Regions from separate parts of the Marinomonas sp. THO17 genome, predicted to be linked through region 2. Evidence: predicted binding sites of a transcription regulator. Region 2 holds the regulator's gene; the other holds the start of a gene.
What was found. Region 2 encodes PhoB, which activates phosphate uptake and scavenging genes when phosphate is short. Its sites were predicted from a motif close to TGTCATANNNNTGTCANA; they were not measured.
Positions count from the first base shown of each region.

Region 1: the regulator PhoB is predicted to act here: its motif matches at 5,098-5,115, upstream of ABXS85_RS06770 (phosphatase PAP2 family protein).

Region 1 is NZ_AP031575.1:1,428,096-1,435,216, forward strand. It holds gene ABXS85_RS06740 (MFS transporter) at 1-92, opposite strand, end outside; gene ABXS85_RS06745 (hypothetical protein) at 200-469, opposite strand; gene folE (GTP cyclohydrolase I FolE) at 587-1,270, opposite strand; gene folM (dihydromonapterin reductase) at 1,339-2,061, opposite strand; gene ABXS85_RS06760 (dienelactone hydrolase family protein) at 2,436-3,353, shown strand; gene ABXS85_RS06765 (MJ1255/VC2487 family glycosyltransferase) at 3,419-4,519, opposite strand; gene ABXS85_RS06770 (phosphatase PAP2 family protein) at 4,516-5,031, opposite strand; gene ABXS85_RS06775 (hypothetical protein) at 5,210-5,776, opposite strand; gene ABXS85_RS06780 (phospholipase A) at 5,882-6,844, opposite strand; gene ABXS85_RS06785 (5-carboxymethyl-2-hydroxymuconate Delta-isomerase) at 6,859-7,121, opposite strand, start outside.
Region 2 is NZ_AP031575.1:2,531,370-2,538,490, reverse strand. It holds gene ABXS85_RS12075 (chorismate lyase) at 1-371, shown strand, start outside; gene ubiA (4-hydroxybenzoate octaprenyltransferase) at 368-1,222, shown strand; gene phoB (phosphate regulon transcriptional regulator PhoB) at 1,307-2,002, shown strand; gene phoR (phosphate regulon sensor histidine kinase PhoR) at 1,999-3,324, shown strand; gene ABXS85_RS12055 (response regulator) at 3,411-4,256, opposite strand; gene cysZ (sulfate transporter CysZ) at 4,256-5,035, opposite strand; gene ABXS85_RS12045 (peptide ABC transporter substrate-binding protein) at 5,324-6,937, shown strand.

The DNA of each region.
Region 1 (7,121 bases), 1.1 Mb from region 2:
AAGGGCCAATTTATACCATGGGCCGCATCAGGTAACCCCAAACTGATAAAACCTAAATAAGCGACCAGTAAAACAATACCAGAAGTTCGCATGACCACACCCTTTTCATCAATAGCGGATGATCAATAAGAAGCCAAAAATACAGATATGAAAGTGAGAGTGTAGCCGATTTATAACAGGTTGATATCTTTAACTTTACTTAAAACCATTTACGCTTTTCTTTTGCAATGGGTTTCCACTTCCAGCTCGGCGCTTCGCCTTTTAGATAACAAATAATTAATAACACTGTGGTGTTTATCACTACCCAAACAAACCATTCTAATAAAGCTTGTTTGGGATCAATCAATATCGAGATGAATAAAACGGCCGCAAGATAGGCAAGCAACACACTCCAGCCTTGCCATGTATTGGGTTTGCCCCAACCCAAACCGTTTTCTTTTGCTGGAAACCAGTATTTTTTATCCGACATTACTTTTTCTACTCACGAATTTTTGCCATAGGATGTTAAGAATTTGTTTATTCTGACACAAAAAAAAGAGCCTACAAATACGAGACTCTTTTTAATCATTACTTTCATCATGATGAACTATTGGGTAAGAAATTCCCCACGAGTTTTGTCACTACGTTTAAATAAACCACCCAGAGCAGTGGTTTGCGTGGAAGAACTCGCATCCATAACACCACGCGCTTTCACACAGTAGTGTACCGCGCTAATACTAACCGCGACGTTTTCTGTTTCTAACAGAGATTGCAAAGTCACCAAGATTTGTTGTGTTAAACGCTCTTGTACCTGAGGACGCTGCGCAAAAAATCGCACAATACGATTAATCTTCGATAAACCAATGATCTTGTCTTTAGGTAGATAAGCTATTTTAGCCATACCATCAATGGTCACAAAATGATGCTCACAGGTGCTGGTGAAGCTGATATCACTCACCTTAACCATTTCATCCACATTCATCTTATTCTCAATGACGGTGATCTTAGGAAACTGAGTGTAATCCAATCCTGAGAAGATCTCTTTAACATACATTTTTGCAATACGATGGGGCGTTTCAGCCAGACTGTCATCTGTTAAATCCAATCCCAGAGTACTGACCACATCTTCAAAAGCCATTTTAATACGTTGGTATTTCTCTTCCGTGGTCAGACCATTATCAATCATAGGCGTTTCTAACCCACTTTTGACAAGTGCATCACGAACTTGCTTAGCCTCCTCAGAGAGAAAGGCATGTTTAACCATCGAGTTTTCCACTATGTTAGCTTTCATATCTTTGTCCTACGTTACTGTCTCCTGTCTGTGACAAGGAGGCTTTGCTAAAAGAAGTCCCTATTTGGTTATACCAAATGTCTGCCTCCATCCAGAGACAAGGTTCTACCTGTCAAGTAGCCGCTTTCCAATACATACTTAACAGCGAGTACGCCTTCCTGCTCTCCTGGCTCCTTTCGTAACAGTGACTTATTTAAGGCTTTCTGCCGATAGTCTTCATCGTCACTGTGATTAAACATGAGTAATGAAGGTGCAATGGAATTCACCTTAACTTGAGGCGAATAACGTTTTGCAAAGGAGCAAGTCAAATTGGCTAACCCCGCTTTGCTTGCAGCGTACGCAATATGCTTATCACTGCCTTTTTCTGCGACATAATCCGTCATGTGAATAATGTCAGCAATGCCATCTTCTTTAAAACCAGCACATAATAATGCTTCAAAGGCAAGATTAATACGGTATGGAGCAAATACATGTACTTGCCACATTTTTTCCATTAATAGTGCCGTATCTGAGCAAGTATTTTCTGCTTGCCATTCGGATGCATTGTGTATGATGCCACCTAAAGCTTGATATTCGTCTAAAATTTGGTCAATAAATGCATCCACTCCCTCAGCACTGGAAAAGTCCGCCTGCACACAACGAATACCTAAGGATTCAATGTCTGCGATGTCTTCTCTCTGACGACGGTAAGTAATGATTACTTGGTAGCCTTCTTGCTGCAGTGCTTTTGCACATGCCAAGCCTAGGCGCTGACCCCCTCCTGTAATAATGATAGGCGATTTGCGCGTCATTAGTATTCTTTCCTTCAACCAACTTCAGTAAGAATGACAATCTTTATCACAACTAACAATAGCCAAAATGGCAAGTTTTAATGAACTTGTTAGTCAGCCGCTCTCAGCCTAAGTTATTGCTTCAGCCAATCAAACCTAACTTTCCGTTATACGCATGTAAACCAATTTTAGATCATGTTACGTACAAAGATTGTGAGTAAAATTTTGAAATTTTTTGTACGAAAAATGAACTTAGCAAACAAAATCCAATCTAAGTTATGCGTTGTAGTCTGTAAACATGGTGTTACGAAAGCAGGTACGATGGGCTCAAGCTTTTGATGGGCATAAGTAAATTCTTATTCGTACCTTCCCTATGAAGAAAAGAAGGAATTGAAATGAATCAAACAGCAGAAATAACCACCCCTATCAAAACAAGCGATATTCCCCAAGAAGCTTTTGACTGGTATGACGAATATGCCCACGGCGACATAGACAGACGTACATTTTTATCGCGTTTGGGTACCTTAGGAGTCACAGGCTTATCTTTATCCGTCATCGCGAAATCTCTAACTCCCAATTATGCTCAAGCCGAGCAAGTGTCTTTTAATGACCCTGACATTACGGCCTCTTATATAGACTTTGCAGCACCGAGTGGTCATGGCAAAGCACGAGGCTATTTGGTTATTCCCAAAAACGTCAATGCAGAAAATCCAGCACCTGCAGTTCTTGTCGCTCATGAAAACCGTGGTTTAAACCCTTACATTAAAGATGTCGCTAGACGTTTGGCAAAAGCTGGTTTTGTCGCCCTGGCTCCCGACGCTCTGTTTCCTCTCGGTGGTTATCCTGGCAATGATGATGAAGGACGTGCCATGCAAAGAACCTTAGACAGAAGCAAAATTGAGGGGGATTTTATGGACGCCGCTCGAGTGCTTAAAGATCACGAGCTAACCACAGGAAAAGTCGGTATGGTGGGCTTTTGCTTTGGTGGCTATCTGACCAACACATTAGCGGCCTATATCCCTGATGTGATCAATGCAGGAGCGCCTTATTATGGAACCCCAGCAAATGACAAAATTGATCAGATTAAAGCACCTCTTCAAATACATTTTGCAGAAATGGACAAACGCGTAAACGATACATGGCCTGCTTATGAGGAAGCATTAAAGGCGAATAATGTGGATTACGTGGCCTACACTTATGAAAAAACCAATCATGGTTTCCACAACGACTCCACTGCAAGATATGATGAAAAGAATGCCGAATTGGCTTGGGCGCGTACCTTGGCTTTCTTTAATGAGAACTTAACATCCTAATCCCTTTATTACTTCAAGGAACATTACTTCAAGCAACACTTATTCAAAGAAAAATGCGCGGCTGTTTAAACAGTCGCGCGTTTCATTGTGTTTTGATTTAAGCTTTTTTGAGCATATGGGTAATGAAAACTAAGTTGTTTAAGGTTAGGGACTTGTTGCCACAAACTTTGACATAAATCCACCACACTCGAATCATCATTTTCTTGCAACCAATTCACTACAGCCTTAGCCACATTAGGGTATTCTATTTGCACCACACGACTGGTTTCCAACCATTCTTTAATGCACTCAGCGCTCAGTGTTTCTGTGGTCATACCTATACCTAAATACTCTAATGCAATGGCATTGGAATGTTGTTCAATCTGACCTTGCATGGGCTTAGCCAAGATACGGCGGCCTAAGTGTAAGGCTTCAGAATTCAACTCAAAACCGGCGTTACAGAGAACAGATTCACATTCACTAAGGTTTTTTTGGAATTGGGTACGGCTAAAAGGAAACACTTCCACATTGCCATACACACCGGGCTCTATGTCTTTGCAATGCAATCTAAATTGATAATCTGGAATGGCGTCTAACCAATCCAAAACCGCTTCACTGTTTTCAAATGGCAAATACACTAACACCTGATTCGATTGCGGCGTATTATCCAGCTCATGATGTTGAATAAGCGGAGGCAAGATAGCGTGACCAAAATGATGCCAATGGGCTCCTAAATGTGTCTCAGCTGGTGCGAAATTCGCCATAATCCATTGTGCTATCGGATTTTTTTGGTAACGGGGAATATCATACTTAAAAGCATATTGGTGACCAAACCCTAAACAAGGCACACCTTGACGTTTTGCAGCCCAAGCAACGATAGGCTCGTAATCCGTGATCACCAAGTCATATCCACGCGTATCCAGCTCTTTAATGTCACGATACAAGCGTAAAAAATTAGCCTTACGAAAGGTAGCGTACAGATCCAACTTACCATCGCGTGCAACAAAGCTTAATCCTTCAAAGGTACGATAATCACCAAACAACTCCATATCAAAATAGTCATGTTTAGCCCGACCAGAAAATACAAAGTCCACCTCTATGCCAGCCGCTTTCATTTCCGTTGCCATGGCTCTGGCACGAGTAATATGACCATTGCCTGTGCCTTGAACACCATAAAGGATTTTCATACTAAGACTCCAATCATCAAGCCCGCACAAGCACTTCCCAACAAAGCGCCTATTACTGTATCCGTTGGAAAATGCACACCCAAAAAAATTCTAGATAAGCCCACATTCATCGCCCAGAAATACAATACAAGATTGAGACCTGGAAACCATTCACTCAAACAATAGGCCATGAAAAAGGCACCTGAGGTGTGCCCAGAAGGAAAAGAGAACTGATCAGAAGGAATAATAAAGCTGTTAAAATTATCCAATGCGTCAGCAGGCCTATTGCGTTTAAATCCACGTTTTAAAATCAGATACAAAACTCGCTCTAAAGCAAAACCTGCAGCTATGATAATGACTAAAGTGTGGTAACCATTTAACCACAAGAGCGCTGCTAACATGGCGTATAAAGGGCCATCCGCTGTAAAGGATACCGCTCTGCCCATATTGGTTAGTTTGGCTCTGTGTTTACGCGCCATACACCATGAGAAAGTTTGTACATCAAATGCATGAATATTCTGAAGTATGTTCATAAGGCCACCTCACTTTTTTCTTATCATTCAACATAAACAAGGAAAATGTCAGTTAGGTGGCGATTTGGTGACATCTTGATGACAGGACCATTAGGAAATAAAAATAAATAAAGTCCTGTATCTGACAACAAAAATGCCCCGACAAGCGGGGCATTTATTCATCTCAAATTCCTATGAATTATTTTATATCATTCATTTTGTGGAACTTAGCAATCATCGCATCTGGACGCACTTTTTTGTTGCTGCTGTTCAAAGCGTAGACAACTGTTTCACCTTTTGGACCAGCACCGATTTCTGTGTAGCGTAATGGTACTTCACCCACGATACGAGCCGTGTTCATTTCTTCTAAAGAACCAAAAACAAAGATACGGCCTTCTACGCGCATTTCACCATAAAAGTCTTTTGCACCAGCCAAGTCACCATCATACATTTCGATTGAGGCAATGCCAGATGTTTTCTTCTTGTCTTCGTTGGTCAAACCAAACACAATTGTTTCGCCTTTAGGACCTTCACCAATACGAACTTTTCGGAAAGACGTTTCCCCTACAGCAAGAAAATCTTCATAAACATCACGGTCGTCAAAAATATAAATACGACCTTCATGGTGTACTTCGTACAAATCATTGTTGTTCATGGCTGAGGCATCTGCCATTTTGTCAGCAGAACCAGATTTCGTCATTTGTCCGCCACAAGCCGTTAGAAGAGTGAGTGCCATTAAGCTGGTTGCGATAGGGATAAGTTTCATTGTTGTACTCCTAGGTTAAATTACCACCTAGCTTAAAATCCAAAAATGACACCTCCATGACAAAATGATGACGAAAACATGTCAATTTTCAAAAAATAAGGAGGCCTATAACCAGTTACTCAACATAATACCTATGCCTAAAGACTGGGTTTGATGGTTGTAATCAAGCAGTGATTGGCCATAACCATTAAAGTATTGAATATAACCACGTGTTTTCCCCCACAAGGGGAAATTGAAACCTAATTGAAGAGCGCCGCGATTATCAGACATGTCAAGGTTATTACGTATCATCATGTCAATACTGTAATCGTCAATCACATGTATGATGTTAAGTTCACCATAACCATAGTAGTCTTCGATATCAGGATTATCATCTACCCTCGAACTTTCGGGAAAACGGTACCAAGGTTTGATAGAAAAGGCGGTATTGTCTGTTTCAAACAAAAAATCAATGTAAAAACGGTTCCACGAACGGGATAAATCACCGGATTGACCATTGGACTGATGATTTAAACCATAGGTTATGTAACTTGGCTTAATACCGAATAAGCCCTTTTTGGGCTTAACCACAATGAAAGCTTCTGGCTCATGATTCGTATCGCGAAATGGGGCGGAAATATTGCTGTTATAAGCTTGCCAATAGGCTTGCTGAGTATAGGCAAACCATAGACTACTATTAGGCCCCACTAGATTATAAGCCACTGGGAATTTCACACTGAGTTGAAATTTAAATTCGACACTTTGTAAACTTTCCGAATCACTTTTGTCACCTAAAAAAGCACGATCATTTGGATTTGACGTGTATGCAATAGGTAAAAAGTAGTTAGGTCGATGGGGAGTGATTACAAAAGGGTTATTAACGGTCGCTCGCTCTCGCATTTCCCGCTGTTGAAAAAGCCCTTTAGCTTCTTTCGCTCGTTGGCTAATTGACTCAGGTACTGCTGGCTCTTCCGCTTGAAAATAAGATTCTGAATCTTCTTGCGGCGCACTATCAGACGCTAGATCAACATCCTCTTCTGCCCACACAAGACTCGGCAAGACCAACAAACAACAGTATAACCACTTCATTCACTACACCTTTCTTATGAAGACAACACCACTTTTTTACAATAAGTGTCCCTATCCATATCACACACCTCCACTGTAAAACTGACGTCTTTAAGAGCAAAGGCCATTATGGCATCCAATACCATTTGCGACAGCCTTTGCTTTTGTTGCTGCGAACGGCCAGCAAGAATGCGTAAGGTAACATGAATGAAAGCATCCTCCGTACCCGCGGTCAAAAAGTCCTTATATGGCAAAGCTCTGAGCTTAATGTCTTCCTGAGTAAACAGCTCTGAGGCCA
Region 2 (7,121 bases):
GTTTTAGAGAAAGGCATAAGCTCAAACTTGCTCCTAGAGCGGCCGTCCGCGTGCGTACTGTATTGTTAAAACTGGATGGGGTTACGGTGATTTATGCCCGCTCAATTATTCCTGCACGTTCCCTTTTAGGCCATTGGCGAAAAGTGCCTCACCTAAAAAATAAACCTCTAGGTGGTTATCTATTTCAACACAGGTCTTTACAACGTAGCCCAATCGAAATTGCTGAACTGCCTACAAGCATGTTTCCAGAGCATTCAGGTAACGTTTGGGCAAGACGTTCAGTTTTTCATCAATATGGCACTGGTATCTTGGTTAACGAAGCCTTCTTTGACACAATCTCTGCTTTCAAATCGCCATTTGGATTATTATGAACAAGCTAAAAGACTACGCCGAATTAACTCGCTTTAATCGTCCCATCGGCTCCCTATTATTAATGTGGCCAACCTTATGGGCCATATGGCTAGCGGCAGACGGACAACCAGATTGGTCGATTGTAATTATTTTCATACTGGGCGTCTTTAGCATGCGTTCAGCAGGCTGTGTAATTAACGATTATGCCGATCGAAAAGTAGATGGCCATGTAGAACGAACCAAAAACCGTCCGATACCATCTGGCCGTGTTAGCGCCAATGAAGCATTGATTTTATTCATTGTATTGGCCTTAGTCAGCTTCATTCTGGTGCTACTAACCGATAAACAGACCATACTTTTATCCTTTATTGGCTTGGGCTTAGCGGCTCTGTATCCATTCATGAAGCGCTATACTCATCTGCCTCAACTCTTCTTAGGGCTAGCCTTTTCTTGGGCCATTCCCATGGCATATAGCGCCCAGGGAGGTAGCTTAAACGACCCTCTCTTATGGATGCTATTCTTAGCAAATTGCTTTTGGACTATAGCTTACGATACCTACTACGCTATGACGGATCGTGCTGATGATGTAAAAGTCGGCATCAAATCCACTGCCATCTTATTTGGTCAATATGATCTTTTGGTGATTCTGTGTTTACAAGCTTTAACGCTTTCTCTTTTGACATGGGTAGGCTTCTTCGCGACACTGGGTTGGCCATATTTTGTCGCATTATTGATTTGTATTTGGTTGTTTTATAAACAGTATCAACAAGCAAGAGAAAGAGAAAGACAAGCCTGTTTTCACTCTTTCCTAGACAACAATCGCATTGGTGCTTGTGTCTTTATTGGCTTAGTAACCAGCTATTTTGTGTAAAATGTGGCAAACATATGACACTTTAACTAAATTGTCATAATTGATCGCTTTAATAAAACCGTTCCTGAGATGAGGGTGAATCCTGTGACCGGTAAGAAAGTACTAATTATTGATGATGAGTCTTCCATACGCGAGATGATTGCCATTGCCCTAGAAATGGCAGGATACGAGTACATGGAAGCAGAAAACATTCAGCAAGCCCATGAAATCATAGTGGACCATAGACCCGATTTGATTTTGGTTGACTGGATGATGCCTGGCGGCAGTGGCATTGAATTGACACGACGTATCAAAAAAGACAGCACGACAGCGGAAATACCTGTCATTATGCTGACCGCAAAAAGTGAAGAAGACAACAAAATTCAAGGTTTAGAAGTGGGTGCGGACGATTACATCACCAAACCTTTTTCACCTCGTGAATTAGTTGCTCGATTGAAAGCGGTATTACGTCGCGCTACACCACAGGGCATTGATGAACCCATTGAAGTAGAAGGTCTAACACTTGATCCAATCAGTCAACGAGTCACTATTGGAGCTCGTCCATTGGACATGGGGCCGACAGAATACCGTTTGCTGAAGTTCCTAATGACTCATCAAGAACGCGCTTATTCAAGGGCGCAATTATTGGATCAAGTCTGGGGGGGGAATGTCTACGTGGAGGAGCGCACTGTCGATGTACACATACGTCGTTTGCGTAAAGCCATTGGCAATACCCATGACTTCTTGATTCAAACCGTGCGGGGCACTGGCTACCGCTTCTCAGCAAAAAGGTCGGCATGAAAACCATCTGGCGAAACACCATTATTTCTTGGTTGGCAGGCTTCATTGCCTGCGCGGTAATCGGATATATATTAGGCCATTTTTTAGGTGTTTTGCTGCTCTATACATTGGGCACTTTATACTGGCAAATGTACCAGCTGTATCAATTTCATAACTGGTTACGTCACTCTGGTCGTGCCGCGCCACCAGAATCCAACGGTATTTGGGGCGAAGTGTTCGATGCCGTATATCGTTTACAAAAGAAGCAACGCAAATCCAAACGCCGTATGCGCCAAGCGTTAACGCGTATTGAAAGCTCCACCAGCGCCTTGAAAGAGGGCGTTATCATGGCGGACAACCAAGGCAATTTAGAGTGGTGGAATAACTCAGCAGCGCATTTTCTAGGTCTCATGCGACCGGTTGATCGTGGCCAAGTCATTACCAACATAGTGCGCAGTCCCGAGTTTTTCCGATACTTTACGCAAAAACGTTTCGGCGAACCCTTGGTAATCAAATCCCCGGCAAAAGATGGTGTATATCTGGAAATCCAAACCACCCTTTACGATAAAAACGATCACCTTATTTTTGTTCGTGATATCACACGTCTACACTTGTTAGAGCAGATGCGTAAAGACTTTGTTGCCAACGCTTCACATGAACTCAAAACCCCTCTAACGGTAATAAAAGGTTATGTGGAAACCCTGGATATGTTCAAGGATACCCTGCCCCAAAATATGCAGAAAGGCATAGTAAATATGGCGGAACAATCCGAACGCATGGAACAGCTGATCGAAGACTTACTGCTTTTGTCGCGTCTAGAAAGTGATGACAAACGCGAAGAAAATCAGTGGTATAAAGTGGGCGAGATTATTGATTCTATTGTCAAAACCACGACTCCTATTTTGTCAGAACAGCACAAGCTGACAACCCGAATTGCTGACGATGCACGTATTTACGGTTCTTATAAAGAGTTGTATAGCGCTTTTTCAAACCTGATCGTAAATGCCGTCAAATACTCGCCAGACGGCGGTGAAATTGAAATCAAATGGGAATCCAGTGAGCTCAATGGTATTTTTTCAGTAAAAGATCAGGGCTTAGGAATCGACCCACGGCACATTCCACGTCTAACCGAACGTTTTTTCCGTGTTGATAAAGGTCGCGGCTCAAAAACTGGAGGCACGGGCTTAGGACTGGCGATAGTAAAGCACGTATTAATACATCATGATGCCAAATTACAAATCCGCAGTTTACCCGGTTCAGGCAGTACTTTTTCCTGTCATTTCCCGGCCAATCGAGTACGTAAAGACGCTATTGACAGCATAATGTCATCAAAGGTGGAATAGAAAAGTAACCCAGTAAAGAAATAATCAACAACAAAAAAGCACTGAATGAAGCACTTTTTTAGTCATCAAACATCCTCATCATTTACTCAAAGATGATCGAACAAACTCTTAATAAAAGCTTCTTTATCAGCGTCTTGGTCAATTAAGCGAAGTACCACAGTCAAAAAAGTCGAATCCGGTTTTTTTTCAGTTGTTGCAACCGACTCAACATAATAGTTCAAGCGATTCACAGCCCCATTATGTTCTAAATCTAATACGGATTGACCAAGCACTTGTGGCACCACATCGTCACTCTTAATTAACATAGTGGCTTCTTGTTTACCGAACTTAATCACCATGCAACGGAACTGCTTATTCTCGAATCGAACCAGTGTGGGAATCTTTACATCTTTCACACTGACTTCTGGTTCAGTAGGATTGATGATTTTAGAACCCTGTGAAGTGACTTTTGAAGCACCGCCCATCAACACATCAATGGACGCAGCAGCGATGCCTTGTGATGAGCCAGAAGCGGCTTTTGGCTTCTTAGAAGTCAATTGCGCAGACAACTTGTGTTTCTTGGCAGCAGCGAACACCTTATTAATCAATTGCTCGCCTGAGAAAGGTTTGCCCAAATAATCGGTTACACCCGCCTGAACAGCTTCCACTACGTGGTTTTTATCTCCACGGCTGGTAATCATCAAAAATGGCACATCTTCTTTTAGATATTTGGGTTGCTCACGACACCACTTTAATAATTCCACGCCTGTCATTTCAGGCATTTCCCAATCACACAGAATCATGTCGAATTGTGTCTTATTCAACAGTTGCTGTGCTTTTCGGCCATTCACCGCGTCTTCAATCTCGACCGCTGGAAATTGCTTACGCAAGGTTCGCCGGATCAGATCTCGCGTAAATGATGCGTCATCAACAACTAATATTTTAAGCGACATTATTTCATTCCATTTTGAGAGTTTAACAACGCAGAGAAATCCCCATTCTCTACCCTAAAGATGGACACCCATAATAACGTCGCTGCCACAACAGCAATCGGCATCACAAACAAATTAAACAGCGGAATGGTTAATGACACCATAACAATACCGCCAAAGGTCCAACAGAGTAAGGGCTTACTTCTGAGCGCCATGCGCATGTCGTAAAAAGCCACTTTGTTGTTGTCGAAAGCATAATCCATGTACTGTAATGCCAGCATCCAAGCTGAAAACAACAATAACAGAACTGGCGCGATGACATTCACCAAAGGAATGAAAGACATAACTAATAACAGCAAAAAGCGTGGTACAAAGTAAAGAATTTTTTGCATTTCTCGCTGCAAACTACGACCAATAGTTGACATAATCCCAGCAAAAGTCAGCGCTTCATCAAATACCTTGCCAGTCGTTTTCTCTTCCACCTTCTCGGCCAAAAATGCCATAAAAGGTGCAGCCAAAATATTCACACCAACAGAAAAGCTATAAAACAAGAGTACGGCAATCACTGCGCCAAAGATCAAATTTACCAGCCAGCTAATAAACGACAACCATTCAGGCAAATAACCCGTTGCCCAATTCAATAAATCTTGGAAATAACTCAACGCCACCATATAAATCAGTGCCATTAAGATGATATTGGCAATCAAGGGTGCAAGTATGAACAAACGCATTCCAGGTGAGAGAATAAGCGGCAATGACTTAAAGAAAGCGCCGACTGCATGAAAGGGCTGAGTAATCACTTTTCACCTTTTTAAAATCAGTTAGATTTAAGAAGAATATCACGGGTTGCATTATCCTATAAACTAATCTCTAATGGGGTCATAGGTAAAAATAATAAATTTTTACCAGTTTGGACAAGGAAGGTTCGAACAAGTCCAGTGACTATGGCAGCAAGCTCCTGTGCTGCCCTAATGCCCTACATAGATGTAGGTCTCCTTCGAGTCTTTAAGAAGACCTATTCGCACCTTCCGTAAGCTTTTCAAAACCAATATCCAATATGGAAATTACGAATTATTTTAGGGAATAATATGAAGGTTAATAAGAATCTGTGTCTGACAATACTCCTATCCTCATCGCTATTCGCCATGCCATTACTGGCGGCTACCGTCCCAGATGGAGTAAAGCTGTCCCCAAACCAAGAAATCGTTCGCTCTGGTGGACAAGAGCCTACTTCAATTGACCCCCAGCTAATACAAGAAGATGCTGGCTGGATAAGAGCATTCGATTTATTTGAAGGGCTATATAGCCAAGACCCTGAAGGTAACTTAGAACCAGGGGTCGCAACCAGTTATAACGTAAATGAAGACAATACTGTCTATAGGTTTAACCTTCGTAAAGATGCTAAATGGTCTAATAACGAACCTGTTACCGCTCACGATTTTGTTTACGGATTCCAACGTGCGGTCGATCCGAAAACATCGTCTCCCTATTCCTGGTATATGCAGATCCCATCAATCGTCAATGCTGATAAAATTATCAATGGTAAACTTGCTCCCTCTGAACTTGGGGTAAAAGCTCTTGACGATTATACCTTCCAAGTAACACTGGAACGCCCGGTTCCATATTTTATGAAAATGATTACTTACCCCACTATGTTCCCGGCTCCCAAAAAGACCATCGATAAATGGGGCGATGATTGGACCAAGCCTGAACATATTGTTTCTAATGGTGCTTATAAGCTCAAAATTTGGAACATAAACGAAAAAATGGTACTTGAACGCAATCCACTTTATTGGAATAACGTCAAGACAGTAATTGACAAGGTCACATACTTACCTATCCCACTTTCAAGTGCTCAATTTAAACGTTATCAAGCTGGCGAAATGGACGTGGCAGGATTTCCATTAGATCACTTCAAAAAGATCAAACAAGACCTTCCAAATGAAGTACGCATAGACCCTATGCTGGGCATCTACTACTACATATTCAATACCAATATAGCGCCATTTAACGATGTTCGAGTACGCAAAGCGCTTTCGTATAGCATCAACCGAGACATCATCACTAAATATGTACTCGGAACGGGTCAGCTACCTGCATATGGTTTTGCTCCTGAAGCCGTCAGTGGCTATACACCACCGAAATTGGATTACTCCACTTGGACTCAGAAAGAGCGTGATGAAAAAGCAAAAGCATTGCTAGCGGAAGCGGGTTACTCTGACTCTAACCCTCTTAATTTCACGCTCCTTTACAATACAAATGAGCTACACAAAAAGTTAGCCATCGCCATCGCTGCCATGTGGAAAAAGACACTGGGTGTAACAGTAACCTTGGAAAACCAGGAGTGGAAAACGGCACTTTCAACCATGAGTTCAGGAAACTTCCAAGTGGGTCGTTATGCGTGGATTAGCGACTATAACGAAGCATCCAGTACATTAGACGTACTGACGTCTGAGCATGGAAACAACTACGGACACTATAAACGTCAGGCCTATGACAATCTAATGAACCAATCTCGCACTATGAAAGACCCTTCTAAGGTTTATCAAGAAGCTGAGAAATTAGCGATCCAAGAAGATATGGCGGTCGCACCAATCTATCAATACACTTCCGCAGCCGTTGTTAAACCCTATGTGGGAGGATACGAACCGAACTCCCAAGCTGTTGTATATACGCGAAATCTATATATTAAAGCTCACTAATTGTTCGAATCGAGTTCACTATAATAAACATGAAGTTATCTAAAAAATAAAAAATCCTTTTTTAATTCCATGCTTTAAAAGGATTTTTTATACCTTACTCATGCCATTTAAATTTTATTCATTCGACCTTTTACAAAACGCATACCCTGATTCGATATTTCGATTGTGACCTTTTGTTAATTCA